Regions from separate parts of the Oceanobacillus sp. GQ8 genome, predicted to be linked through region 1. Evidence: predicted binding sites of a transcription regulator. Region 1 holds the regulator's gene; the other holds the start of a gene.

What was found. Region 1 encodes LexA, which represses DNA repair genes until DNA is damaged. Its sites were predicted from a motif close to CGAACATATGTTCG; they were not measured.
Region 2: the regulator LexA is predicted to act here: its motif matches at 3,192-3,205, upstream of AC6CHS_RS06980 (SPL family radical SAM protein).

Annotation. Positions count from the first base shown of each region.
Region 1 is NZ_JCAXEV010000001.1:613,843-629,206, forward strand. It holds gene tkt (transketolase) at 1-1,462, opposite strand, end outside; gene AC6CHS_RS03305 (DUF896 domain-containing protein) at 1,596-1,829, opposite strand; gene AC6CHS_RS03310 (YneB family resolvase-like protein) at 2,041-2,679, opposite strand; gene lexA (transcriptional repressor LexA) at 2,967-3,590, shown strand; gene AC6CHS_RS03320 (amidohydrolase) at 3,685-4,965, opposite strand; gene AC6CHS_RS03325 (AbgT family transporter) at 4,981-6,492, opposite strand; gene AC6CHS_RS03330 (M20 family metallopeptidase) at 6,543-7,973, opposite strand; gene glnA (type I glutamate--ammonia ligase) at 8,318-9,655, opposite strand; gene AC6CHS_RS03340 (MerR family transcriptional regulator) at 9,741-10,115, opposite strand; gene AC6CHS_RS03345 (methionine gamma-lyase family protein) at 10,250-11,494, opposite strand; gene hflX (GTPase HflX) at 11,504-12,739, opposite strand; gene spoVK (stage V sporulation protein K) at 12,835-13,758, opposite strand; gene hfq (RNA chaperone Hfq) at 13,883-14,107, opposite strand; gene miaA (tRNA (adenosine(37)-N6)-dimethylallyltransferase MiaA) at 14,144-15,079, opposite strand; gene AC6CHS_RS03370 (Dps family protein) at 15,104-15,364, opposite strand, start outside.
Region 2 is NZ_JCAXEV010000002.1:381,662-397,025, reverse strand. It holds gene AC6CHS_RS06995 (DUF1538 domain-containing protein) at 74-757, shown strand; gene AC6CHS_RS06990 (DUF1538 domain-containing protein) at 754-1,479, shown strand; gene AC6CHS_RS06985 (SDR family oxidoreductase) at 1,533-2,177, opposite strand; gene AC6CHS_RS06980 (SPL family radical SAM protein) at 2,262-3,083, opposite strand; gene AC6CHS_RS06975 (Na+/H+ antiporter NhaC family protein) at 3,430-4,902, opposite strand; gene AC6CHS_RS06970 (winged helix-turn-helix domain-containing protein) at 5,121-6,326, opposite strand; gene AC6CHS_RS06965 (Cof-type HAD-IIB family hydrolase) at 6,362-7,222, opposite strand; gene AC6CHS_RS06960 (PstS family phosphate ABC transporter substrate-binding protein) at 7,482-8,492, shown strand; gene pstC (phosphate ABC transporter permease subunit PstC) at 8,635-9,585, shown strand; gene pstA (phosphate ABC transporter permease PstA) at 9,587-10,471, shown strand; gene pstB (phosphate ABC transporter ATP-binding protein PstB) at 10,511-11,329, shown strand; gene AC6CHS_RS06940 (hypothetical protein) at 11,724-12,380, opposite strand; gene AC6CHS_RS06935 (gluconate 2-dehydrogenase subunit 3 family protein) at 12,495-13,244, shown strand; gene AC6CHS_RS06930 (GMC family oxidoreductase) at 13,317-15,032, shown strand; gene tatA (twin-arginine translocase TatA/TatE family subunit) at 15,058-15,240, shown strand; gene AC6CHS_RS06920 (methyl-accepting chemotaxis protein) at 15,283-15,364, opposite strand, start outside.

The sequences.
Region 1 (15,364 bases):
GCATTGCACGTAAAGCCGCTAATTGCTCAACTGGTTCGTGCGTCGGACCATCTTCGCCTACTGCGATAGAATCATGTGTGAATACATATGTCACAGGCGCATTCATAATGGAAGAAAGACGAACTGCTGGACGAAGGTAATCACTAAACACGAAGAAAGTACCCGCATAAACCTTCAATCCACCATGAAGAGCCATTCCATTTAATGCTGCTCCCATAGCATGCTCCCGTACACCAAACCAAACATTACGTCCTGCATAATTTTTTCGCGTGAAGTCTTCTTCGTCATTCATGGTTGTTTTATTTGAACCTGCTAAATCCGCACTTCCACCAAAGAAATTAGGAACAGCTTTAGCAATAGCATTCAATACTTTTCCGGAAGAAGCACGTGTTGCAAGGGTATCTTTGCCTGCTTCAAATACAGGTAGAGATTTTTCCCAATCAACTGGTAGTTCTCCTTTCATAGCTAATTCAAATTGCTTAGCCAATTCTGGGTACTTTTCATTGTATGTTGCCAATAAAGCGTTCCAGTTATCTTCTGCTTCAGCACCTTGTTTCCCAATTTTTTCTTGGAAATCTTCATACACTTCTTCTGGCACATGGAAGTCTTGTTCATAGGTCCATTTATAATAATCTTTAGTTAGTTTAACTTCGTCTGCACCTAAAGGAGCACCGTGAGAAGAAGCTGACGCTGATTTATTTGGAGAACCGTAGCCAATAATTGTTTTCACTTCAATAAGTGTTGGTTGATCAGTATTCTCCTGTGCTTGTTTAATCGCTTTTCTTAATTCATTTACATCATTTCCGTCTTCAACGCGAATTACTTGCCATCCATATGCTTTGAAGCGTTCTTCCGTGTTTTCAGAGAAAGATTGATTTAGATCGCCATCTAAAGATATATCGTTGGAATCATATAGTGCAATTAGCTTACCAAGACCTAAATGGCCAGCAAGTGAAGCCGCTTCATGTGAAATACCTTCCATTAAATCTCCATCACTTACAAGTGCATAAGTGTTGTGATCGACGATCTGAAGATCTTCTTGGTTAAATTTCGCAGATAGATGTGCTTCAGCCATCGCCATCCCAACTGACATGGCAATCCCCTGACCAAGTGGACCAGTTGTTGCTTCTACACCGTCTGTGTGATGTACTTCTGGATGGCCTGGTGTTTTAGAATCCCATTGACGAAATTCTTTCAAGTCATTCATCGACACGTTATAACCAGATAAATGAAGCAAACTATATAGAAGCATAGATCCATGGCCTGCTGAAAGAACAAAACGGTCTCTGTTGAACCATTTTGAGTTTTTAGGATTGTGATTCATGAAGTCAGTCCATAGCGTGTAGGCCATTGGAGCTGCTCCCATTGGAAGTCCGGGGTGACCAGAGTTCGCTTTTTCAATTGCATCAATAGATAATGTACGAATTGTAGTAATTGAATTTTGTTCTATGTTGTTTGACATATTGTTTAACCCCTTTCAAAAATAACTACTGGTTGTTTCCTCCTCATTCTATAACGAAACCCATCCAGGAACAAGTTAAAACGGATAGGCTTCCTTATAAAAAGGGTGATTTTTGTCGTAGTATGGTACAAAATTAATGTTTCTTATTTCTCTCTTGCAAGTCTTTCACTTTTTTTGGTGTAACATCGTTTCCTTTAGGATCTACTACTGTCATGGATTTAAACTGGTTTTTAAAAGAGCTTCTTACATTGTTTAGATATTCTTCACGGAGCTCTTTTTGTTCTTGTTTCTCTTTCTCAGTTAAACCTGTATCTTTAGCCTTTTTTGCCAGTGAATTAATTCGCTCAATTTTATCCTGAGATAACATGGCTCTACCTCCTTTTCAATTATCTATTACACAAGTCTAAATACCCTTTTGGCTTTTACAAACTTCCTCGTCGTAATTGCGCCAACGTCTTGGGCTATTTAAGATCTTATTAAGCTTTATCTTTTAAAAAATCTATTTTACTTCTGAATACAACAAAAAACAAGAGCCATTAGCTCCTGCTTATTTATTTTACGCCTATTAAGGCTTATATTCAAGTATCTTGCAGTTCCTTATACCTCCGATGGACCGTCGCTTTTGAAACAGGGTAACCCATTCCATTTAATGTACTCGTAATCTCTTCAAATGTCAGTTTTTTCTCTCTAAGTCTAACCACTTCTTCTATAGGAAAGTCAACTCTATCACGCCCTGGCGCATGATGCTGGTTTTTGAGATTATCAGCAGGATTATATCCTTGTTCTACTGCGCGTCTCATTCCTCTTTTAATCTTTGCATTGTGAATTTTCCGCTGGTATTCTTCCACTATCCCAACAATTTGCAAAACCATAGAGTCTGATTCTGATAGTTCAAGCTTCCCATCATGCATTGCTGTATATACATCTATACGGAGCTTTTGAAGCTGATGGAACAACGCAATTTTGGTATTCCCACGCCCTAGTCTAGTTTCATCCTGGATGAGTAGACAGTCAGCATCTTTAGCTGCAAATATATCGAGCATCTCAAATATTCCATTTCGCTCTATTTCATAGCCACTCTTCTGTTCTTCTATACAAGCTATTACATTAAAATTATAGCGTTCTGCTAATCCCGTTAGCTCTATTTTTTGTCTAGCAAGAGAGGTCTCTTGGGTATGTTTGTCGGTACTCACGCGACAGTAGATAATTGCATTCAACACGCTTACTCCTTCTTAAACCATTTAACTCGTAATCATAGTAAAGTACAGGAATCCCAGCGTCAAGGCAAAGGCAACTATATAAAACAAATCCGTTTTTGTAAGTTTACTAAACATAGTCTCATTCCCTCCTTCTCTAAATAGGAACCTTTGTTCGCTTATTTGTAATTTTAATTATAGCAGAACATATGATCCTGTCAAGACTTTTTCTCGAACGAATGTTTGCTTTATGTGGAATCAAATGGTAAACTATTAATAATTAATCTTATGGGCGAGGTGAAACATTTATGTCAAAACTATCAAAACGTCAGCAAATGATTTTAGATTATATTAAAGACGAAGTAACAAAAAAAGGATATCCGCCTTCCGTCCGGGAAATTGCCGAAGCTGTTGGACTTGCCTCAAGTTCTACAGTGCATGGACATTTATCTAGAATTGAAAGCAAAGGATACATTCGACGAGATCCGACTAAGCCAAGAGCAATTGAAATACTTGATTTGTCGGAAGGAAACAATATCCCAAGAGAAGAAGCTCGCTATGCTCCTGTAATCGGGAAAGTAACAGCAGGCCTACCTATTACAGCAGTTGAAAACATCGAGGAATTCATTCCTCTACCAACCACAAGTGCCGGACCTGATGATAATCTTTTCGTATTGGTTATCGAAGGGGAAAGTATGATTGAAGCAGGAATACTTGATGGGGATATGGTTATCGTGAAACAGCAGAACACCGCACAAAACAGTGATATAGTTGTTGCGATGACAGATGAAAACGAAGCGACAGTGAAAAGGTTCTTTAAAGAAAAAGACCATATTCGCCTCCAGCCTGAGAATGCAACGATGGATCCGCTTCTATATGATAATGTAACTATACTAGGTAAAGTAATTGGCTTATATCGTAATATTCATTAAATAGCGCAACGCATAGTATCATGCACTCGTCTTTCGATCATGCCAAATATCTTTTTCTCACAATAAAAAAACAGCTGCCTCGAGGGCAGCTGTTTTATTGTTCCATTATTACTTTGGCTGATTGGAAAAGAATTTTAACAGCAGGCAATAACGTGTCTTCTTTAATATCAAATTTCTCATTATGATGCCCTGCAGTCAGTTCTGTTCCGAATACACAGTAGGTTGCCTTTCCGCCGTTTTTCTGCACTTCGTTCATAAAATAGGTCGCATCCTCTGATCCTCCTGGTGTGTTATCCTCCAGTCGACTTTTTTCAATATCTGGGGATAATTCGGCACATTGGTGGAGGATACCTGCTAGGTCCAACGAACATTTACAGCTTAGTGCCTCGCCTACTGTTTCAATCTTATGTTCTACTTGGTACATGGTAGCCGCTCCACTGACGATAGATGTCACCTGTTCTTTCACATAATCATTTATTTCAGAAGTCTCTCCTCGCGTTTCCACTTTCATGCTAGCATGGTTGGCAATTATATTTCTACCTGCACCAGCTTCTAGCTGCCCAACGTTTATCCTGGTAGCTCCTCCTGAATGGCGTGATATACCATGAAGGCTTAGCACACTAGCGGCTGCTGCTAAGAGTGCATTCTTCCCTTGTTCAGGACTACCTCCGGCATGTGCTGCAGTACCACTATAGGTGATATCTAACTTGGAGGTCGCAAGAAAACCACTATTGGCGGCAACGAACTGCTTATGCGGAACACCGACCCCAATATGGGTAGCGACGAAATAATCCACATCTTCCACTACATTTGCAGCTGCCATAGCTTTTGCTCCACGTGTACCTTCCTCAGCTGGTTGAAATATTAATTTTATTTTCCCCTTAAGTTGGTCCTTATTTTCAATAAGCAAAGTGGCCAGGCCTAAACCCATCGCGGTGTGGGAGTCATGACCGCAGGCATGCATTTTCCCGTGAACTTTTGAGCTGAATCCTTCATTGCGCGGGAAATGCTCGTTACTGTTTGACTCTAAAATATCCAATGCATCCATATCAAATCGATATGCAATGACAGGACCTTTCTTACCTGTATCTAGTGTGGCAACTATTCCTGTATAGCCTTCAGAAAAGAGATGAAGATAATCACCAATTGCCCCATTTTTCTGTGCCCATTGATAATGTTTCTTTGTTTCCTCCTCAGTTGGTTTTCCCATACAGTCTGCCTTTGACATAACTTCCTTTCCCATTTTCAATTGGAAACCAAGCTCATCTAAAATAGAGGCTACAATAGACGCTGTTCTCATTTCCAAAAAACCTGTTTCAGGATATTGGTGGAAATCTCGGCGCCACTTAATTAATTTATCTCCTAATTGTTGCATACTGCTCTCCTCCTTTTATAAGAACGGGTATATTCCTGGACCAAATGGTAGACCTGAATAGTAAAATACCAGAATTAATATAATCCAAGTAGTTAAAAACGCAATACTATACGGTAGCATTAATGAAATATAAGTACCTATACTAGCTTTTTTATCGTATTTTTTCATAAACGCCAAAATAATAACCATATACGGAAACAATGGTGTAATAATATTTGTTGAGGAATCTGCCACCCTGTACGCAACTTGCGTAAAGGCCGGATGATAACCGAGTTGCATAAACATAGGAATAAACACCGGGGCTTCAATTGCCCACTTGGCAGACCCTGAAGTGATCAGGAAGTTCATTAATGCAGTAAATATGATATAGCCAATAATCAACCAAATACCTGTAAAATTAATATCCTTTAGATAATCAGCGCCATTAACGGCTACCCATGTTCCTAAATTCGACCAATTAAAATATGCAATAAACTGTGCAATAGCAAATACTAGAACAATATAACTTGACATGTCCTTCATAGAATCTGCCATATAGTCACTAACATCCTTACCAGTCTTAATTTTCCCTACTGTTATACCAAAGGTAACAGCTACAATGATAAAGAAAAATAGCACAATAGGAATAATCCCGTCTAAGAATGGCGAGGGTACAATACTACCATCTTCACCTCTTAATGGGCTGTTTGGTAAAGAAATAACAATGACGATAAGTGCAATGTAGGAAAGCCCAGCAATGATCGAATTTCGGAATCCTTTGCCACCATTCTGTAACTCTTCATTCCCCTCATCTTCAACTGCTTCGCCTTTATATTTGCCCAGTCTTGGTTCAACAAATTTAGTAGTTATGAGTCCACCAATAACCGTCATAACAAAAACAGATACAATATTAAAGTACCAGTTATCGACCGGGGTTACTACCATCGACTCGTCCACAATGGCTGCGGCCTCTGTTGAAATGCCTGCTAGTAATGCATCTGTCCCTGCAATAAAGATATTTGCTGTAAATCCTGCACCGGCCCCAGCAAAGCCTGCAGCTAATCCAGCTAATGGATGGCGTCCAACTTTATAAAATACCATCGCAGCAAGTGGTGGTATCAATACAACTGCAGCGTCAGAGGCAAGGTTTCCAAGAATCCCTACAAATACTACCGTATAAGTAACTAAACTTGGAGGTGAGCTTAAGATTGTTTTTCTGATGGCATAATCCATCAGTCCAACTTTTTCAGCTAGGCCAATTCCTAGCATCATAACAAGAACAAGTCCCAGTGGAGCAAAACCTGTAAAGTTATCAAGCATGGAAGTCAAGATAAACTGCAAGCCTTCACCTGATAGCAAATTTTGAATCTCTAGTTCTTCCCCTGTACCTGGATGCACAACGGAAGCGTTAAATAAACTAAATATATAGGAAACAACGATCATTAATAGTGATAAACCAATAAATAATATAAACGGATCCGGCAGCTTATTTCCTACCTTTTCCACCAAATCTAAAAATCTTTGAAATAAACCACGCCTCTTTTCCATAATATCCCTCGCATTCTATACTAATATTACGATCTATCTATTTGAAAAGCCTATTTCTCATGCAACTTTGAAGGATATACACCCTCAGGAATAGGATTGCTGTATGGATTGGCTTTCTTAAATGCCTCAAATTCTTCTTTTATGTTTTGCAGGTCTTCTGGGCTATCAAACAGCTGAATACCAGCTAAGGCCATTGTTTCTGCGGCACGGAACATACCGTTTAGTGCATAGTTTCTTAATCCTTGTGTTGTCATTTGCCATGTGTGTAAAGCAGTACCCAGTACAGAGGTTGATGCCGATAATTGAGCTGTTGGGACGACCCAGCTTACATCTGAAACATCTGTTGACCCAGCAAGGATTTCCTTAGATTCATGATAAGGGGAAATGGAGTCAGAATAATACTTACCAGCAAATTCGCTACCATCTCCTACATAACCAAAACCTTTCATTGGATCTAGGAAGTTTTCTTTTTCACCGTCTGTAAAGGTATTCCATATTTTCTCTGCAAATGCATTTTCTTCATCTGTAGGCTTTTGTACCCCAACCTCGGTAAATTTCTTATACAAGATTTTCTCCAGTGAACGATTGGGAATATAATTAGAACATGCCTTATCAAAATCAATTGTTACTTCCGTTTCTGTCATGAGTGCGGCACCTTCGGCAATCTTCTTTACCCTTTGGAAAATGCTGTCCACTTGTGCCACCTTTGGAGCTCTTACGAGGTATAGTACCTCAGCATTTGCTTGAACCACATTTGGGGATATACCCCCTGTATTTGTCACAGCATAATGAATACGTGCCTCTGGCACAATATGCTCTCGTAAGTAGTTGACACCCACATTCATTAGTTCCACAGCATCCAATGCACTCCGACCCAAGTGTGGCGTGTTTGCAGCGTGAGAGGAAATGCCTTTGAATTTAAATGAAACTTGATAGTTTGCTAAGCTTGATAAACTCATAATCGCATTTGCAGGAGAGGGGTGCCATGTAAGCGCAGCGTCAACACCATCAAACACACCTTCTCTTACCATAAATGTTTTCCCTGAACCGCCTTCTTCTCCTGGACAGCCAAAAAATTTCACAGTACCTGGCAGGTTATTTTTTTCTAAGTATTTTTTTGCAGCACATGCAGCAGCAAACGCCCCTGTACCTAACAAATTATGACCACATCCATGTCCAATATCTTTCTCTAAAGGTTGATAACTCGTTTCATTAGGCTTCTGACTTAAGCCTGAAAGTGCATCAAACTCTCCTAGATATCCTATTACGGGCTTGCCTTCGCCATATGTAGCAATAAATGCTGTTTCTATCCCCGCAACATTACGTTCAACAAGAAAGCCTTTTTCCTCACAAGCCTTAGCAAAATAGGAAGCTGACTCATATTCTTCAAATCTTGTTTCTGGATGGTGGTAAATATAGCTACTTACCTGTTCAAAAGTATTCCGATTTGTAGATAAATAGTTTGCTACAAATTTATTCATGTTAGTTCCTCCTTTGTTGGCCTTAAAGATTGATTAACGACATGATTAATAACATTCTGAATTTTCATCTCGCAATTTAAGTCGAGAAATGTAGATTTATTTTACCATAAGTCTAAAAAATTAGACAAATGCAATCATTAGAAGCATTGAAAAATTTTGACATTTTAAACTAAAGGATAGAGCGCCTGCATTATGGGACACCTGCTCTATCTCCCTTTAATCTCTAAATCGATCAAGTATTAAAGTGTAATTTTTTCAAAAGGTACTTTTAAAAATACCGCCCATGGATGGACGGTATTTTTAATATACATTTAAAATAGTTGAGTACAAAGCTTCTTTAAAGCTTAGTACGTGCTTAAATATTGTTCTCTTTCCCATGGATGCACTTGCGTTTTGAACATATCCCATTCGATTTCTTTTGCTTCAACAAAATGTTCGAATAAGTGTTCACCAAGTGAGTTTACGATAACCTCATCTTTTTTAAGTTCTTCAAGTGCACCAGCTAATGTGCTAGGTAGATCCTCGATTCCAGCTTCTTCACGCTCTTCTTTTGTAAGAACATAAATATTGCGGTCTACGGCAGTTGGTGTTTTCATTTTCTTCTCAATCCCGTCTAGGCCTGCTGCTAGTAGGGATGATAATGCCAAGTATGGATTAGCAGATGGGTCAACACTACGCGCTTCTACCCGTGTGCTAATTCCACGTGAACTTGGAATACGCATTAGACAACTTCTGTTAGAACCGGACCACGCTATATAACTAGGAGCTTCATAGCCAGGAACTAATCTTTTATATGAGTTAACTGTAGGGTTCGTAACAGCAGTAAAGCTTTTCGCATGACTGATTGTGCCTGCAATAAACTGATAAGCCGTTTCGCTTAGTTGCATATCTCCTTTTTCATCGAAAAAGGCATTTTTACCGTCTTTGAATAGAGACATGTTAACATGCATCCCAGATCCGTTAACGCCGAATAATGGCTTCGGCATAAATGTAGCATGTAAATTATGCTTTCTAGCAATTGTTTTAACTACTAGTTTAAAAGTTTGGATATCATCAGCATGTTTTACAGCATCAGAATATTTGAAATCGATCTCATGCTGTCCTGGTGCTACTTCGTGGTGGGATGCTTCAATTTCAAAGCCCATTTCTTCAAGTTCAAGTACGATATCACGACGACAGTTTTCTCCTAAATCAGTAGGAGCCAAGTCAAAATAGCCACCTCTATCATTTAGTTCAAGGGATGGATCTCCTTTTTCATCTAATTTGAAAAGGAAGAATTCTGGCTCTGTCCCAATATTAAAAGCATCGAACCCTAGCTCTTCCATTTTCTTAAGGTTACGCTTTAGATTATAGCGTGGGTCCCCTTCAAATGGCGTGCCGTCTGGCTTGTAAATATCGCAGATAAAACGGGCAACTTTACCTTTTTCTGAAGTCCATGGGAATACAACGAAGGTATCCAGGTCAGGATATAGATACATATCAGATTCTTCAATGCGAACAAATCCTTCGATAGAAGAACCGTCAAACATCATTTTATTATCTAATGCTTTATCTAATTGACTTAGAGGGATTTCAACGTTCTTGATTGTCCCTAACATGTCTGTGAATTGAAGACGGATAAACCTCACGTTCTCTTCTTTAATCTGTTTCATGATTTCATCTTTTGATAATTTCTTTCCCATTCTTTCTCCTCCTAATAATTTATATATTTGAATAAAAAATATGGTTATATAAGCTAAGCTATGTATCCACATTTTCTATACATTATTAATGATTGGTAAAGAATCTGGATAATTCACCTTGGCGCAGGTTCGTTTTACCATGTCTGCCCGCATCGGTAAGTTCTGTTCGTAAAATTTTCCGAAGCTCCTTGTCTGACAATTCATTTGAGGTTGGCTTTGGCAACACTTCTTTTTTCTCGGTCACTTCTTCTTGAAGCATGAGCTTGATCCCTGCAATATTTAGGCCTTTATCTAAAAGGTCTTTTATCTCAAGTAATCTGTCTACATCATTAAATGAAAATAACCGTTGATTTCCACCTGTTCTTTCTGGATGAATTAGATCATGCTCTTCATAATACCTTATTTGTCTTGCAGTTAGTTCTGTAAGCTTCATTACAATACCAATTGCAAATAAGGGCATGGAACGTCTATCTTGATCATTCAATTCATGACCCCCTTGTAACGAATTAGTTATATTATATGAGGTGTAAGGTAATATGTCAACCTGATGTTAGGTTTTCTAACACAATTAAACTTCTACTTCTTTTTTATTCCCTAACTTCTATTTATCAAACCTTCTTTTGTCAATGTTTCCACAGCTGCTACTAGCGCTAGCTTAACATGTACATATGTTAAGCCTCCTTGAACAAAGGCTGTAAATGGTTGTCTTAATGGGCCGTCCGCTGACAATTCAATACTTGCCCCTTGAATAAATGTACCTGCTGCCATAATCACTTTATCTTCATATCCGGGCATTTCGCTAGGGTATGGAGTGACAAAAGAATTCACTGGAGAGTTTCGCTGTATTTCCTGGCAAAAGCGTACCATCGGTTGCTCTTTCCTGAAGGTGACGGATTGAATAAGGTCTGTTCTTTTCTCTTGGTAGTGCGGGCTTGTCTCAAAACCAGCTAGTTCTAAAAAGCGAGAAGTGAAAACCGCACCTTTCAACGCTTCTCCCACAATATGCGGAGCTAGAAAGAAGCCTTGGAACATTTCTTGAAGCGTATGAAAAGTTGCCCCCGTTTCCTTTCCTAGACCAGGTGCTGTTAAACGGTTAGCACACTGTTCAATGAGTTCTTTACTTCCCGCAAGGTAGCCACCAGCCCTTACAATCCCCCCGCCTGGGTTCTTTATAAGAGAGCCAGCAATCATATCTGCCCCCACATGCAATGGCTCTCTACTCTCTACAAATTCCCCGTAGCAATTATCAACAAATACAATAATATTTTCATTTATCTCTTTAACAAAAGAAATCATTTCTTTTATTTCATCAATCGTAAAGGAGGGGCGATCATCATATCCTTTTGACCGTTGAATACCTATAACCTTTGTCTGATTAGAAATAGCTTCTTTTATCCCCTGGTAGTTAACCCTTCCATTTTCCCTTAAGTCAACTTGATTGTAATGGATATGGAACTCTTTTAATGAACCTGTATTTTCACCTCGAATGCCAATAACCTCTTCCAACGTGTCGTATGGTTTGCCCGTAATGTAAAGTAATTCATCTTTCGGCCTCAAGAGTCCAAATAATGCTGTTGTAATAGCATGGGTACCTGATACGATTTGCGGTCTTACAAGTGCATCCTCGCCACCAAATACTTCTGCATAGACGGCTTCGAGTGTTTCTCTCCCTATATCATCATACCCGTATCCACTTGTTGAATGAAAATGGCTGTCGCTAACCCGGTGTTTTTTAAAGGCTTCTAGTACTCGTTTCTGATTTATCTCCCGAACTTCTTCAATACTCTTATGGTGAATAGCACAATCTTTTTCTGTCTGTTGTATCATATCTCTAATCATGTAATGTCTTTACTCCTCTAAAAAGCCCCTTAAAGGGTGATCTTGTTTGATATAGCCTTGTAATACATACCGGTTTGTTGTTTCCTCAAACTCTTTTCGTACAATAAGTGTTTCTTGCTCTAGTCTGTTTAATTGTTTTCCTTCCTCAGGACCTAGTTGGACATTGTATGGTTTCCATATTTCTTGCAAAATCGTTTCTACTTTGGAGAGCATATTATCAATGTCTTTTTGTTGATAAGCACTCATGAAGAAGTAAGGATGCTGCATGGGGATAACTTCTTCCCCATTCAGACGGTCTTCTTTATTGTAGATAGTAAGCATGGGAATGGAGCCAGCATCCAATTCATCTAAAAGCTTTATAACCGTATCTTGCTGCTGTTCCTGATCAGGATGGGAAACATCCACGACATGTAATAAAAAGTCCGCCTCTTTCACTTCTTCTAAGGTGGAACGAAAGGCGGCAATCAAGGCTGTTGGTAAGTCTTGCATAAAGCCTACTGTATCGGTAATAAGCGCTTGAAAACCAGAAGGTAATTGAATTTGCCTTGTCAACGGATCCAATGTAGCAAACAATTGATTCTCCTCAAGCGATGTACTATTTGTCAAACGATTGAACAACGTTGATTTCCCTGCGTTAGTATATCCGACAATGGCAATTTGAAAAGCTTCATTTGATTTTCTCCGTTTTCTGTATTGCTCCCGTTGACGAACAATCGTTTCTAGCCTTCTTTTAATATCATAGATTCTTCTTCTTATGTGACGTTGATCGGATTCAAGTTTGGTTTCACCTGGCCCTCTTGTACCAATACCCGCTCCCAGACGGGACATTTCAATCCCCTGACCTCGAAGTCTCGGCAAAGTGTATTCATGTTGCGCTAATTCAACTTGAAGCTTACCTTCCTTGGTCCTCGCCCGCTGGGCAAAAATATCAAGAATTAGCTGACTTCTGTCAATTATCCGCACACCAAATTCTGCCCCTAGGTTCCGCAATTGGCCAGCTGACAATTCATCATTGGAAATAACTAAATCTATACCAAATTCTGTGATGGCTTCCTTAATTTCTTGTACTTTTCCTGTACCAATATAGTGAGCAGGGTCGATTCGATCTCTATTTTGAGTCATTATAGACTCTACTTTCCCACCCGCTGTTTCACTTAAGGAAATAAGCTCATCTAAAGAGGACTGGAATTTTGCTTCATTTTGCTGCTTTTTATTTACGGCAATTATAAGAATTTTTTCGGACATAACTGCATCCTTTCTTTCGATGAGTGTATTGTTTTCAGTGTTCTCGCTAGTTTTATCTTATCAAAATTGGCAATCGAGTACAAAATTGAGACTAGCTAGTTATTGCTTGAAAGATCTTCTCGCGTTAGATGAATTAAATCGTGCGTTGTAAAATGTTCTTCTGTTAGAAGTCTTACAGCATGCATACGGATAGCATGCTCTATCACATTTCTTACATAACGTGCATTGGAGAAGTTCCGCTCCTCCTCTTGCATCTTCCTTGTAAGGCGTTCCCTCAGTTCATATCTTGCTTCCTTTGTAAATCTATATTCACGTTCAGCTGCCATTTGAGTCGCAATTTCCATCAATTGGGAGACTTCATAGTTTTGAAAATCCAGAATGAATGGAAAGCGTGATTTAAGCCCTGGATTTAAAGATAGGAATCGTTCCATCTCAGAAGGATAGCCCGCAAGAATAAGAACAAAGTCGTTTTGATAGTCCTCCATATGCTTAACTAACGTATCGATTGCTTCTTTCCCAAAATCCTTTTCACCACCGCGCGCTAACGAATAGGCTTCATCAATAAATAGGATCCCTCCCATTGCTTTTTGGATAAGCGCTCTCGTTTTTTGAGCAGTCTGCCCGATGTATTCCCCAACCAAATCGGCTCTTTCCGCTTCAATAAAATGCCCTTTTGATAATTGACCCATATCAAAATAAATTTTGGCGAGCTTCCGAGCAACGGTTGTTTTTCCTGTTCCTGGATTACCTTTAAAAAGCATATGAAGTACTTGTTTAGAACACGATAAACCTGCTTGCTTTCGTTTTTCATTGATTACTACCGTAGCATAGACTTCTTTTATTTTCTGCTTTAGTTCATGCAACCCCACAAATGAGGAAAACTCACTGTCAATGTGTTTAAAAGAATTACTCTCAGCCATTCTATTTTGTTTATTTGGAATTGCCTTGATTTCCTCTTTTCTATCCTGAAGAATAATGTTGATTTGGTTGCTTTTACTACGCATTAACTGTGTTTCCATGCCTTCACCCCTCCGTCGTATCATTATACGCGGAGGCATAAAAGTTGTGACATTAGCCCAGTAAATCATAACTTAAGATAAGTGAACATGAAAAACGGGCGCCATTAGCGCCCGTAAATTTTACTTATTCTTTTTCCAACGTTACATTTTTGACAGGAGCGAATGTGGAAATTGCATGCTTAAATATCAGCTGCTGTTTTCCGTCGGTTTCTAAAAGAACGGTGAAATTGTCGAATGCTTTCACTACTCCACGTAATTGAAAACCGTTTGTCAGAAACACAGTCACCGCAATATGGTTCTTTCTCAATTGGTTTAAGTATTGGTCCTGAATATTTACTGTTTGCGCCATTTTCCTTCCTCCTCTTTTCTATCTATATATTCATTTCTACTTTTCTTGAAGAAATCCTGCAATATCGCGTAAAATAAGTCTAGATTTTTCCCTAGCCTCTTCGGGTTTAATCGAATACCAATTGACATCCATCTTATTTCTAAACCATGTATACTGTCGTTTTGCAAACCTGCGAGAATTCTGCTTTAGCGTTTCGATTGCCCCCCCAAGAGACTGGTGATTTTCAAAATAGGGAATAAACTCTTTGTAACCAATCCCCTTCATTGAAGGCTTATCTGTATATCCCCTTTGATACAAAGTTTGAACCTCTTTTACTAATCCCTGTTGCACCATGAGATCTACCCGATGATTAATTCGGTCGTATAAGAGCTCTCTATCCATCTCCAGCCCAATTAAATGTAGCTGATATGGAGAAGTTAGCTGCTGTGTTTTTTGCCACTCTGACATAGTCATTCCCGTTGTTTCATAGATTTCAAGTGCTCGAATAACGCGCCTAGCGTTGTTTGGATGCGTCTTTGCAGCTTGTACTGGGTCCAATTCTTTCAACCTATTGTAAAGGACATTCGCTCCATCTTCTTCCATTTGTTTTTCCAGCTTCTTTGAGATGGTAATGTCTCGCTTTCCATTGGCAAAATTGTAATCATATAAAGCAGCCTGTACATACAGACCGCTTCCTCCTACGAGAATCGGTAATTTATGTCTTGAACTAATTTCCTCTATGTGCTTTTTAACACTAGCTTGAAATTCAGCAACAGAAAAAGATTCCCACGGCTCCTTAATGTCTATCATGTGATGGGGAATACCTTCCATTTCTTCTTTTGACACCTTGGCAGTTCCAATATCCATTCCCTTGTATACTTGCATCGAATCTCCGCTAATAATTTCTCCGTCAAATTGTTTTGCTACCTCAATGCTAAGTTTCGTTTTGCCAACTGCTGTTGGACCTATTATTGCGATTACGGTTTGTTCCATTATTATCCCCTAAATCCTAAATGTTTAATCATACGCCATGTACGCTCTAAGCATCCAGCATCTTTTCTCCGCCTTTGCTTGGATCGTTAAAAGTAAATCCTCTGTGGGGCCATCATCCAATTCTTTTGCAAGTTTAAGGCCACTTGAGCGTATCTCCTTAATAAGTTGTGTAAGATCATCATACAACTGACTTATTAATTCACTTTCTTTGTCATCTGCACTGGCTTCCACCAATGTCGCTTCTTTAATATACATACTCATAGTTGCGAGCGGTTTTCCCTCTAT
Region 2 (15,364 bases), on a different contig from region 1:
ATATAAATAGAAATGCCTGCTTTTTAAGGGACAACTTAAAATACAAAGGCCAGATAGACAGAGGGGGATAACGATGAAAGAGACCGTAAAAGAAGTTCTACTCTCTATCCTGCCTATTACGATAGTCATTACACTGTTGCAATTCACGATAATCCAGCTTCCTTTTGAACAATTTATGCCCTTTATTCTAGGCGTTATAATGGTTAGTGTTGGGTTAATTTTATTTTTACTCGGGGTTAATATGAGTCTGCTTCCCCTAGGAGAGATGATTGGTTCGACTTTACCTAGAACAAATAAAGTGTGGGTTGTTGTATGGATTGGCTTTTTATTAGGAGTCGTTGTTACGATCGCTGAACCTGATGTGAGAATCCTCTCATCCCAGGTGGAAATTGTTTCCGAAGGGGCCATACCGAAACCCGTGTTACTTTTGTCCGTTTCACTCGGGGTCGGCATCTTTATTAGTCTTGCGATGCTCCGCGTTATCTTCCAGATGAACTTAGCCTATCTTTTATTAGCTGGTTATGGGATTGTTTTTCTACTTGCAAGCCTGACTCCACCTTCCTACGTCCCTATTTCTTTTGATTCCGGCGGAGTAACCACAGGTCCTTTAACCGTACCGTTCATTATGGCACTTGGCGTTGGAGTGGCATCTGTTATGAAAAGAAATACTGCTTCCAAAGACGCGTTCGGGCTTGTTGCACTTGCTTCCATTGGTCCCATTATTGCCGTACTTTTATTAGGAGTGGTGTACGGATGAATTTCCATCTATTTCAAGGCTTCGGGCAAACGATGTTGGAGGTTGGAGCGGCCTTAACTCCATTGCTTTTCCTATTCTTAATATTTCAAGTGCAACTCTTCCGGCTTTCAATTAAAAAGATCATACCTATTATGACAGGCTTCCTCTTCACCTTTTTAGGTCTATCCTTGTTTCTTCAAGGTGTGTATCTTGGCTTTTTACCTATCGGGAGGCTTATTGGAGCAGAACTTGGCACTTATGACTTTATTTGGTTGCTACTGCCGATTGGCTTTCTATTGGGATTTGTAGCCACCTATGCCGAGCCAGCTGTCAATGTATTAATCCATCAGGTGGAACGGGCTTCGAGGGGATATATCCCGCAAAAACTGCTTCTGTATACCATCTCTATTGGGGTGGGACTTTCTGTAGCAGTGGCCATGCTTCGCCTTATTATCGGCATCTCTTTATGGGTCTTCATTCTACCCGGCTACATAGCAGCCTTCCTTATGATGCGTTACTCCCCTAGGGCCTTTATTTCCATAGCATTTGATGCAGGGGGAGTTGCAACTGGGCCGATGACTGCTACATTTATTCTGTCTATGTTTGTTGGTATTGCAGGAGAAATCGGTGAAACAAATCCTTTGCTTGATGGGTTTGGGATGGTAGCGCTAGTGGCACTTGCACCGATCTTATCCGTGCTAACATTAGGCATTCTATTTGGTAGAAAAGAAAGAGCACACTAAATAACACATAGAGAGAAAAAGGACAGCCCATCATTCGGCTGCCCCCTGTTTCCTTATAATGATTCTATTGCTTGTTCGATAGATTGTTCACCTGAAGCTAGATCAAAGGAGCGATAATAGGTTTTCTCGTTATCCACCGCCGTTATAACAAGCTTTGCAACATCCTCACGTGGAATAGATCCTTTACCTAGGTTTTCCGCAAGGGTTACTTTACCGGTACCCTGCTCATTTAACAATAACCCTGGACGTACAATGGAATAATTTAAATTACTGTTCCGAAGCATTCTATCTGCATAATGCTTGGCAACATAATAGGTTCTTAAATCCTTGTGCCAGTTCTCTCTATTATGGGCCTGCATGGCACTTACCATTACAAACCGATTCACTCCACTTTGTTCTGCTGCCTCGATTGCTTTAACAGCTCCATCTAAATCTATCAGTAAGGTTTTGTCATCACCTGTACTACCACCAGATCCAGCTGTAAATACGACCGCATCAGACCCTTCCATTGCTTTAGCTAAATCACCTACGCTTCCTTCCAGGTCGGCCAGTACGGCATCCACTCCTGCGTCCTGATATTTTTGAAGTTGCTCTTGTTTTCTTACCATTGCTTTAACTGAATGTTTCTCATTAGCTTTTATTTGCTCCAATACCTGATTGCCAATTTGTCCGTTTGCTCCAATTAAAAACAGTTTCATTGTCAATCCCCTTTCCATTATAATATCTTCTTATTTACTAGTATTTCATGAAATGGAAGTGGTACACAATAAATCTGCCGATAGTTAATATGGGGCAAACCCCTCCTGACTAATTAAGACATGTTCATTATCAAATACTTCATACATTCTGTTTTCCACTATCCTGTACGCGGTATCCACAGTCCAATTCTTTTTATCGATGTCATCAAATAAATCAAAGATCCCTAATCGTTCTGTCCGCTTACCACCACTACCATCTCCCATGTAAAAATCATCAATGCATACTCGGTCTGCTATACCATTTAAAAGAGAGGGGAATTTTTCTGTGCTTGGCAAAACAGGGGCAATTGCTGCTTGTGTCCGTATACCATGTTTCTTCAAATCTTCCAATGCTTTTAACCTTGAGGATATGCTAGGGGCTTGAGGGGTGAAATGTTGGCGGACTGCTTCATCATCTGTCTCAATTGTCATACTGACTCGTACCTTGTCTCCAAATTGTTTTAATATATCTATATCACGTCTGACCAACGGGCTTCTCGTTTGAACGAATAGAAAATCGGGCTGATTCTCTACCATCGTTTCTAGTAAAAATCTTGTGACTCGCTCTTTACGTTCTACTGGCTGATATGGATCAGTACTAGAAGACATAAAAATAGTCACTTCTCCCTTTTTCTTTTCCCTTATCAGTTCTTTTGTTAAAACCTTCTCTGCCTCTTGTTTTACATCTACCCATGTCCCCCACTCTTTTCCTTTGAACAAAGAAACAGGCAGCTTCCGAACATAACAAAATGAACAGCCAAAGGTACAGCCCACATAGGGATTAAGCGAATGGCTATAGCCAGAGAGATAGCCGTTTCCTTTATTCAAAATAGATTTCGGCTGCTTATACGCAATATCCGGTTTCATACGATCACCCTTTCATACTTAATTCTCAAACTAACTATAACCAAAGTAATAACAAATCAATAAAACAACAACAGATAGGAGTGGCCAGAAAACATTAAAAACAAATGCCGAACGAACATTCAAAGCCCTTTTGGCTATAAACTAATTCGTTCAGCATTTCTATTAGGTAAAAAACTCTACTTAGCGGAGGAAAAACGTAGACTCCAGTGGGAACAGCACGAGTCCAAAGACCCCGGAAGAAGCGACCTATGCTTCTGAGGAGGCTGAGGCCGTGCCCACGGAAAGCGTAGTATTTTCCGTAGCGCGGAATTGGCACAACTTTTTATTGAATTATTTGTCCTCAAAGTTATTCTGATGGTCTTTCTTTTACTTCTTCCCCATTTTTCCCTTCGTAACGCAATCCCCATCCTGTTAAGGCAGCGATTAGCATAACGATCACAAGGAACCAACCCTGGAAGACAAACGGGAAAACCTCTGTTGGAGAAACAACAGGAAGCCACTCATATTTTTCCTTCATCGTCTGAATTGTAGTCCAACCTAAAAGAACAGGTGCACCCCACGGGAAAATGTATCCCAATGCAGAGGTAACAGCATCCAGCATATTTGCTCTTCTGTATCGGTGAATACGGTATTTTTCACCAAGTTCTTTAACAAAAGGTGCTGCCGCTATCTCAGCAGCTGTATTAATGGTAATCGCACTATTCATCATCGCTACAATTCCCCACATGGAGAGTTCAGCTTTTCGGACAGATTTCCCAATCCACTTCACAAGTCCTTTTGTGATCACCTGCATTGTTCCGCCCAATTTTAATAAATGAGCAGCTGCGACAATAAGCAGGATGAGGATTGCCATGTTTACATAACCGGAAATCCCTTCAATTAAAGCACCTTCTACAACATTGTCTGAGTCCGGATTAAATGAAATAATTTGGCCTATTGTTCCTAACTTCAATACCCAAATTAGTGGGATAGCTAGAATAATCCCCCATGTTAAAGATGTAATCAAGTGTTGGCCGGAAAGGGCCAGAATTAATACAAGTGCAAATGGAATAAGCATTAATAGTCCGCTCGGATTAGTCTGATCCATCATGGCCCCAATAGCAGCTTGATCCGCAGTTGCATTTTCACCTCCACCAAACAAGGCAAACAATATAATGGTAGGGATTGCTGCTCCAATAGCATATTTGAAACGACTACGTACAACCCCTGGGACATCAGCCTCCTGAGTCGTGGCAGACACGATCGTCGTATCCGACACTGGTGCTAAGTTATCTCCAAATACTGCTCCAGCAAGGATTGCTGCAAACAGCATAACCGGATCTGCTTCCACCGCTATTCCAGCTGGATACATTAGCGTACAAAATGCCACGGTTGTTCCATAGCCTGTCCCCACTGCCGTTGAAAAGGTAGCAGCAAGCAAGAAGGTTAATGCAACAAACAGACCCCCTGTCAAACCAGTAACTGCCCCGATCCAGACAAGTCCTTCAACTAATCCTCCGACTTGTAAGATTTGTGCAAACATCCCTGCATAAAACCAGGCCACCATGGCAATCACACCGATTGGTTGGGCAAGCCCATCAAACATCCCCTGCGCATAGTCTTCCCATTTACTTTTTGATAATAATAATCCTAATGTTAATCCTATTACTGCACCAAGAACGAGGCCAATTTCCGATGAAAGTTGAAGCACGCTAGTAGTAATCGCCCATATTACAAAGAACAATAAAGGTACCGCTGCTCCAAAAGCCCCCAAACGGAAATCTAGTTGTTTTACTTCAGTGCTTCCTGTAGCCCTGTCTAATGCTTCCTTGTCAGCCATCACTATCCCCTTCCCCATTTCTTATCCCGGTGAAAGCGTCCGTAAGACTCCCCTTCAAAACATAAAGTGGGAGTAAACGGGCGTTAACACCCGATTCGTTCAACTAACAATCAGTGGGGAAAGAACACCCCCCACTGATTGAAGTTTCACTTTATTTTTACTAGTCTATCACATGTGGTTTGAGTTGAATAGAAGCGTTTGGCCCCCTTTTAAATACATTAAATGTCGCACATATTCTTATTTAACGTAATCCCTTTTGCGTAGTGGGCTGCAGCGAACTTCTCTAACCCTTGCCAAATGTTACCATGAAGCTGTTTTGTTACCTTTATAGTTGGTTCTAGCTTGAGCTGACGAATATGCAGCTGATTGGAACTTCTATCAAGACCAGGGTCCATTCTTCCAACAAGCTGGTCTCCAATAAGAATTGGCATGGCATAGTAACCGTATTGCCGTTTTTCCTTTGGGATATAGATCTCCCACCGGTAGGTAAAATCAAATAGGTCCACAAGTCTGTCACGTCGCCAAAGCAAATTATCTAAAGGTGGCAAAAAACGCACATCATCATGCTCGATGGAAAACGGATTCGGTGTCCTTTCATGTCTTTTGAGTCGGTCCAAATCTTCAGCCAATATGTAGTACGTTGTTTTTATTCCTTCTATTGTAAGTCGGATGGCCTCCCCACTAGCTACCATCGTCTCCATGGCTTGGTTTCTTTCCATTGCTTTAAGCTTTTGCCAGCCAAACCTGGGATCACGCGCATCTATCACACGATACGCGCGAATATATTTTGCTAGCAATGCGCGCTCTGCCTCTTCTACCTCTATTTTATCAGCTTGGTTCAATAACCATGATGGCAGACTCTCTTCCGTTAGATGAAAATATCTCTCTGATCCCTCTCTTCGTACGACACGGATGATTCCTGCATCAAGCAACAAATTTAATGCCCGAGAGGTTATCTTTGTCTTAGGTTGTTCCGTGTCCCAGCCACCATGGACCCGTTCGTCTGATCGAAAGGCACGGGATGGTAGCTCCCCCTCATCCTTGAGCCTCTCCAGAACCTGACGGGCAATAGGTGAAAGCTTTTCAAGTTCAGGTTGAACCAGCTTTTGTAATCGGGAACGTACAGCTTTAAATACAGGGTAATCTTCTACAGGTATCGTACATGCAGCATTCGCCCAGTATTCAAACAGTTCCTCTTTTGCCAGTAGTTGATGAAGCATATCCGGTTGATAGTTGGGAATGCGTGCCATAAGAACAAGGTGTTGATTGCGCTCGACAGAGGCTACAGGATCGAGCTGCACACACTCCAAGTTTCGAATCATTTGTATCACAGAAATTTCCCGATCCCCATCAGGTAGTAGGTATTGCGTTTCAAGAAGAAATCGTCTTAACGCTTCTTTACTCGTAACATAGGATGGTTGCACAGTTCACCACACCTCTCATTAATACATAGCTTGCATTACAATTCTTTTAACATCTCTTCAATTGCATATGCCACGCCATGTTCATCGTTTGGTTTAGTAGTATATTGACATAGCGCCTTGATTTCTTCAACCGCATTCCCCATTGCAACGCCACGGCCAGCCATTTTAAGCATACTTACATCATTAAAGTTGTCGCCTAATGTCATAACATCTTTCATTTCAATTCTCATATTTTTTGCTAATTCTTCCAAAGCTATACCTTTCTGTGCGTCAGGATGATTAAATTCAAGATTGACCTCACCTGAAGAAGTGATTGCCAAACCAGGATTAGAATCAAAGGTTGAATGCAAATCCTTGAGCTTTTTATTATCTAGTGAAAAGGCGAGTATTTTATGAATTTGTAAAAACTCACGTTCAAACAGCAAGTCGTGACTTTCAATAAAATGAACTTCCTCATTCTGAAACCGTTTCTCTGCATCTTTCCGTATATCTTCCTCTGACATATCAGGATTTGCTGTCTGCAATATGTCTATCATTACTTGTATAAATTTTTCTCTACTAGTTGAATAGACTCCATCACTTGTAAATAGTTCAATGTAAATGCCCTCTTGTTCACAGCGCAATTGAACCTCGCGCGCTGTAGATTTATCTAATGGTGCTTCTCTTAGCAGTTCCATCTTTTCCGAATATGTATTAGCTCCATTCAAGCAAATTACTGGAGCAATTAAATCTACTTCTTTTAAAGGCTTTCTTGCCGCCCCGTAGGACCTACCCGTGGCCACAACTACCTTTATGCCTAGATCTATCGCCCTTCTAATTGCTCTGGCATTTTCTAAGCTTACCTGCCCTTTTGCGTTTAATAGTGTTCCGTCCAAGTCTGTTGCGATTAATTTCATTATTAGCTCTCCTATTCTTTATACCCTTTTACTAGCGCGTTCATAATTAGTAGCAACCCCATTATACACACTATGCACCCTCATGTTCTTCTCATTCGCTTATAACATTAAGCGTTATTAATCTACTAAGGACTTTTTACCTAATTTACAAAACCTTTACATTCTGATCATACTCACTTAACATTCCCCTACTATACTAGCAGTTGAGAGAGAAAATCTTTCAAAAATTAATTAGTGCATGAAGGGGAGGACAATTCATATGAATTTCAAAAGGTTTTTAATGATTCTGCTTATCGCAGGTCTAGCTGTTGTTGTAGCAGCTTGTGGATCAGACTCAGAGGATGAGAGTGGTTCAGAAACAAGCAATGGATCTGAAAGCGGATCTTCAGAGGAGGCAAGCGCAGAAGGCGAATCTGCAGAATTAGAAGGAAATGTCGTAATTGACGGTTCAGGTACGGTTTACCCTCTAATGTCACGACTTGCTGAAGAATATATGACAACTGAACAAGAAGGCGTATCAGTTGAAGTTAGCCGCGCAGGTACAAGCGCTGGCTTTGAAAAATTCCTTGTAGAAGACGGAACAGATTTCAATGATGCTTCCCGTCAGATTAAAGATGAAGAACAAGCCAAAGCGGACGAGCTTGGTATTGAAACAAAAGAGCTTAAGGTCGCATTGGATGGATTAACAGTTGTTATCCACCCTGACAATGACTGGGCTACTGAAATGACTCCAGAAGAAATTAAAAGTATTTTCCTTGCTGATGGCGGGGTAGAAACTTGGTCTGATATTAATCCTGAATGGCCAGATGAAGAAATCAATCCTGTAGGCCCTAACGAAAATCACGGAACTTATGAGTTCTTCTATGAAACTATTCTTGAAGAACAAGATCTAGTAAGTGATATCAACCTACAACAAGAATATTCAACACTTGTTACATTAGTAGCAGATGATCCCAACGCTATCGGGTTCTTCGGTTTTGGTTACTATATCAACAACCAGGATTCATTACAAGCAGTAAACGTAGACTTCGGTAACGGCGCTGTAGAACCTTCACTTGATACGATTGCTGAAGATGGCGACTATGCAGATTTCACACGTCCAGTGTTTACTTACTTAAATGTAAACCAAGCAAAAGAAAAACCACAAGTTCTTGATTACGCACTATATGTAATGAACAATGTCAACGAATTCGCTGGTGAAACAGGCTTCGCCCCTATTCCTGAGGATGAAGCTCAAACACTAATTGAAGAACTAGAAGCACTTAAATAAAATGTTCATTAAAAATTAAACATACCCACTTTGAGATGAGAGCTTCCAATGCTCTCATCTTATTGTGACTTTTAATAAAATTTATAAAGAGAACAAGTAACATCATTACGTATCTGGAAATTGAAAGGGGGATCGCGATCCCATGACACCTAACGGGGATTTAAATAAGGAAAGTTCTATTCGGCATTTAATAGACGAGAAGAAACAGAAACGCAATATGTCCAACTATACAGAGAGAATGATTCCTGGACTTCTGTTTCTATTCGCAGCCATCTCGATTTTAACTACAATAGGCATTGTATATACCCTGCTAACTGAAACAATATCATTTTTCAAAGCGGTACCCTTTACTGAGTTCTTTACCGGGACAGTTTTAAAGCCACTAAGCCAAAACCCTGAGTTCGGAGTATTACCTTTAATAAACGGTACGATTATTTCTTCCGTGATTGCGATGCTCGTAGCGGGGCCAATAGGAATTATGACCGCTGTTTACCTGAGTGAGTATGCAACCGACAAAGTTAGAAGAGTTTTAAAACCCATACTTGAAGTGTTAGCAGGAATACCTACGATTGTTTATGGATTCTTCGCTTTCACCTTTGTAACCCCTGTACTAGAAAAGGTTATTCCTACACTGGAAGCAACAAACATTCTAAGTCCAGGAATTGTAATGGGAGTTATGATTATTCCGATGATCGCCTCCCTTTCTGAAGATGCAATGACTTCTGTACCCAATGCGATGCGCGAGGGTGCATTAGCACTTGGCGCAACCAAGTTGGAAACAACCTTCCGTGTTGTTATACCAGCAGCACTGTCAGGAATTATCGCATCTTTCGTTCTTGGGATATCCCGAGCAATTGGTGAAACAATGATTGTTACGATTGCAAGTGGTAGCTCAAAGAACTTCACTTTTGATGTTACACAATCTATGCAAACCATGACTGCATACATTGTTGAAGTCTCCGGTGGTGAAGCCCCTGCTGGATCGACTATATATTACAGCCTTTATGCTGTTGCCATGACACTTTTTGTCTTCACCCTAATTATGAACTTACTGGCAAGATACATCTCTCGTAAGTTTAGGGAGGAATATTAAAATGAAATATATAAACCAGGAACAAGTTCAGAGTAAAATGAACCGCAGATTAGTTAAAAACAATATATTTAAGACGTTATTCGCTCTTGCAACCATGTTTGGCATCGTCGTTCTAGCCATCCTAATCATTCGTGTTCTAACACAGGGCCTTGCTTGGATTGATATGGATTTCATTACAGGAAAGCTTTCGACTAGCGCCGACAGAGCTGGCATTATGGGTGCTATACTAGGCACACTTTGGCTAATGATTGTTGTCATACCAGTTACACTGATTCTTGGTGTTGCCACAGCTATTTATTTGGAACTATATGCTCCAAAAGGAAAATTCCAAGCTATTATTCAAACAAACATTGCTAACTTAGCTGGTGTCCCATCCATTGTTTACGGTTTACTAGGGCTAACTGTTTTTGTTAGAGCTATGGATCTAGGGAATGTTGTGCTTGCAGGAGGGCTCACCTTATCTCTCCTTGTCCTACCTATCGTAATCGTAGCTTCCCAAGAAGCAATACGTGCTGTTCCACAACACCTAAGCGAGGCATCGTTCGGAATGGGAGCTACAAAATGGCAGACTGTTAAAAACATCGTCTTGCCAGCTTCACTCCCTGGGATTTTAACAGGTTCCATTCTCGCTTTATCACGAGCAATTGGAGAAACTGCTCCACTTACTGTAATTGGAATACCAGCATTGCTAATACCGTTTCCTGGAGGCATTTTCGACACCTTTACGATCATGCCGATGCAGATTTATTACTGGACAATTGATTCATCTCTTGTGTCAGAGTATGCAAACCTAGCAGCAGCAACCATCGTTGTATTACTGGTCATGCTTTTTATTCTGAATTCGATTGCCGTCATTATCCGTAATAAATTTCAGCAAAGATACTAGTCAACAATCGTTCTGGCGCAAATATAAGGAGGTACTTTAATGAGTATTAAAACTGCAACCAAGCCAACTTTCACCAACTATGCCGAGGAGACTTTTCCAAATAAAAAGGTTGTTTACGATACAAAGGATTTGAACTTATGGTATGGGGAAACCCATGCTTTAAAGGATATAAACTTATCGATTTATGAAAAAGAGGTCACGGCGATTATCGGACCTTCGGGTTGCGGAAAATCAACTTATATTAAAACACTTAATCGCATGGTAGAGCTTGTTCCAACCGTACGTACTACAGGATCGATCACCTATAATGGCATGAGTATTCTAGACAAGAAGTTTAAAGTAGAGGATTTGCGCACACGGGTAGGAATGGTATTTCAAAAACCAAACCCATTTCCTAAATCCATCTATGATAACGTCGCTTACGGCCCTAAGATTCATGGAATTCGCAACAAAAAAATTCTAGATGAAATCGTGGAAAAAAGTCTTCGAGGCGCTTCTATTTGGGATGAAGTAAAAGACAGACTTAAAGAAAATGCCTATGGATTATCTGGTGGCCAGCAACAACGTCTCTGTATCGCGCGCTGTCTTGCCATCGAGCCTGATGTCATTCTAATGGACGAACCTACATCAGCACTCGATCCAAAATCGACACTCCGAATTGAAGAACTTGTGCAGGAATTAAAGAAAGATTACTCTATCATTATCGTGACCCACAATATGCAACAGGCAGCACGTATTTCCGATAGAACTGCCTTCTTTTTAAATGGTGAAGTAGTTGAGTTTGATCAAACGGACACCATTTTCACAAAACCAGCCGACAGCAGAACGGAAGATTATATTTCCGGGCGCTTTGGTTAGAAAATCTCCATACATTGTTCTTCCCTTGAACGATATAAAGTGAAACTTCAATCAGTGGGAGTTTTTGTTCATCCCCCACTGATTGTTAGTTAAACGAATCGGGGTGTTAGCGTCCGTTTACTCCCACTTAAACTTCACGGTTTCACTTCATGTTTTGAAGTGGGAGTCTTACGGACGGTTGCACCGGGATAAACAACCCTCTGTCTAGAATAGGCAGAGGGTTTCTTGTAGGTTTATAAGTAAACTCTGGGGACCTGTGTGTCATGCAGATAATGATCTAGGAACGGGTTGTACTTAATCGACGTTTCCAAAAAACGTACCTTTGCTTTTGTTTCACCTAGCTACTACGTGCGCAAAATCTAGGCAACTTCTCGTAGTGCCGTGCAAGAAGTCCTTACTCCGTCATGTTTAGTAATTCTAATAGATCACTTGAAGCTTCTTCGTAAGACGAATTCATTATTTTTTCTTTAATCCCTTCAATTAAATCAGCTGATTCTGGGTTTGTTACGGTCAGCACCTTAACGTTCCCATTAAACATCTCATCCATTTTCTTCATAGCTTGGCTTAAATTATCATCCATCTGAGCTCCATTGCCGGCTCCATCGGGCTCACCTTTCCCTGACATTCCTTCTGTATTACTTAATAGATTACGCTGCATTGAGTCATATTCATGACTTGTGGTCTCCGCTTTGTTTCTTGCAAGAATCACTGAATCATCCACTACAAATACTTTTACTCCTGTAATCCCTTCCCCTTCAAGGATTGATTCAAAATAAGAAGATATGCCACCTTCGTGCACGCCAGAAGTACCAATTGTACTGTAAAGATTTTGCCCCATTCCACTATACGTACTGCCGCTATTATTTGTAGTATCCTTCTTATCACGTGATACTCCTGGAATAATATCTGGATCATTCATATTCTCATGTGAATAACCCACTTCCTCCATATTGGGGTGTTCGGTACTTTCCTCTGCATTGTCCCCATCTGTACAAGCCGCCAATAGGCCTGTTGTCATCATAATCAGCAAACTCATTTTACCTATTTTCATTTTTAATACCCTCCATTCCTTATTCACGGGATAGTATACCCAATTAAAAAAAATGCATGAATGGTTATTTATGGTGACATAATAATCCCAAGCAATATGCAGGGAGGTAAAACAATGTCAGAAGAAAAGAATAATAACCAAGTTGAAAAGGAGAACCTATCCAGGAGAAAGTTCCTACGTAATTCAGGGATTGCGGTTGGCGGCCTTGCAGTTGGTGGGGTACTTGGGAGTGTTATCCCTTGGAACGCAGATACAGCAGAAGATAATCAGCAACAACAGGAAGAAACAAAAAATTTCAATCAAGCATTAATGTATTTCAACCAAGCAGAGTTTCGTACCATTGAAGCTGCCACAGAACGCATCTTCCCACAAGATGATAATGGGCCAGGAGCTCGGGAACTTGGAGTGGCCTATTACATTGATCACCAATTAGCTGGGGCTTACGGTTTTAATGCACGTGATTATATGCAGCCACCGTTTTTCCACGGTGAAAAAGAACAGGGTTATCAAGGAAGATTGAATCGCAGGGAGATTTACAGAATCGGAATTAGAGAGATGCAAAATTATAGTCACCAAAACTATGATAAAGGATTCACAGAACTATCCGAGGAAGACCAAGATAAAGTGTTAACTGATTTTGCAGAAGAAAAAGTGAATATCACAACTATTTCCCCTGGAAACTTTTTTCAATTAATGCGGTCGATGACATTAGAAGGTGTTTATAGTGATCCCCTTTATGGTGGTAATAAGGATATGGATGGTTGGAAAATGCGGGACTATCCAGGTAACCAAATGAATTACACAGATATTATTGAAGGTGAATTTAAAGAGATTCCTCCTAATAGTCTTCGCGACCATATGTAAATAGAGTCGAAGTAGCAATGGCAAGCATGAAATAGAAGCAACCAATGCACAAGAAAGGAAGTATGTTAGAAGATGGTTAAAACACTACCAAAAACAGATGTTGTAATTGTAGGAGTTGGCTGGGCTGGTGGAATTATCGCCTCAGAGCTAACGAAGCAGGGATTAAATGTAGTCGGCTTAGAAAAAGGCCGAGAGCGTGAGACAGAGGACTACTATATGGTTCATGATGAGCTACGTTACGCATTACGCTATGAATTAATGCAAGACTTATCTAAAGATACCCTTACATTCAGAGGGAATGAAAAAATACGTGCCCTCCCAATGAGACAATATGGTTCCTTTTTACTCGGGGATGGTTTAGGAGGGGCCGGCGTTCACTGGAACGGGCAAACATTTCGCTTTCTTCCATATGACTTTGAGATCCGCAGTAAAACCATTGAGCGATATGGTAAAAATAAAATACCTGCAGATATGACCCTCCAGGATTGGGGCATCACATATGATGAACTAGAACCATATTATGATAAGTTTGAAAAAATGGCAGGTATTTCGGGAGAAGAAAACCCTCTTGGCGGCAAACGCTCAGACAAGTACCCAACCCCTCCTATGAAGCATTCTCCTCAAATGAGGATGTTTAAAAAAGCCACAGAAAAATTAAAGTACCATCCTTATACGGTACCATCGGCTAATCTTTCAGAGGCGTATGAAAATCCGGATGGCATTTCGCGGGCTGCATGTCAGTATTGTGCATTTTGTGAACGATTTGGTTGTGAGTACGGAGCGAAAGCAGACCCTGTCGTAACCGTCATCCCTGTTGCAAAACAGACAGGAAAGTTTGACTTACGGACACATTCCTGGGTTAGAAGAATCCTACATAAGGATGGAAAAGCAACAGGAGTCAGATACACGGATGTGACAACCGGGGAAGAAATAGAACAACCAGCTGATACTGTCGTGGTAACCAGTTATGTGTTTAATAATGTAAAACTATTATTAAATTCTAAGATTGGAAAACCTTATGACCCTTCAACAGGGAAGGGCGTTGTTGGAAAGAACTATGCTTATCAAGTTGTTAAAGGCTCTGCAGTTGGGTATTTTGAAGACGAAAAGTTTAACAACTTTGCTGGGGCAGGCGCACTAGGAATGGTTATTGATGACTTTAATGGGGATAATTTTGACCACTCTGACGTCGATTTCCTTCATGGAGGTTATTTAGCCTTGACCCAAACTGGGCAACGTCCAATTCAAAATAACCCCATACCAAAAGAATCACCAACATGGGGGAAAGAATTCAAGCAAAATTCGTTAAAATATATCAATAAAACATTGTCTGTTAGCGCGATGGGCGCCAGCCTTCCATTTAAACAGCACTATCTTGATTTAGATCCCGTTTATAAAGACACCTTTGGAGATCCTGTCATCCGCATGACCTATGACTTCAAAGACCAGGATCGCCATCTTGCACAATTTACCGCTAAAAAAGCGGAGGGAATTCTAAAAGAGATGGGCGCAGATAAAATTGATACGATGAAAGAGCTTGGCCCGTACAATATTACGACCTATCAATCCACCCATAATACCGGTGGAGTGATCATGGGTGACGATCCAAGCACATCTGCGGTTAATAATTACTCCCAAATGTGGGATATGGACAACCTATTTGTTGTCGGCGCCTCTTCTTTTCCGCATAATAGCGGATACAATCCTACAGACACAGTAGGTGCGCTAGCATATCGGGCTGCTGAGGGGGTTATTAAATACCAGAAGAGTGGCGGGATTTTAGCCTAATCTTTAAAAGAAGGTAGGGAGAGCGATGTTATCAAATATAGGAATTCCAGGTTTAATTATTATTTTGGTCATTACCCTCATTATTTTTGGCCCCAAGAAACTACCGGAAATTGGCTCTGCTTTTGGTAAAACATTATCTGAATTTAAGCGTTCCACAAATGAGCTTTTAGATGATGATGACCAGGAAGCACCTGAACCAAAGAAATAATACAAAAACAACCAGGCATAGCGACTGCTGCCTGGTTGTTTTTTATTCTATTTTAAATCTTTCTGTTTTGGAAGAGAGGGATTCAGATGTTGCACTCAATTTTAAACCTATTTCATGGGTAGTC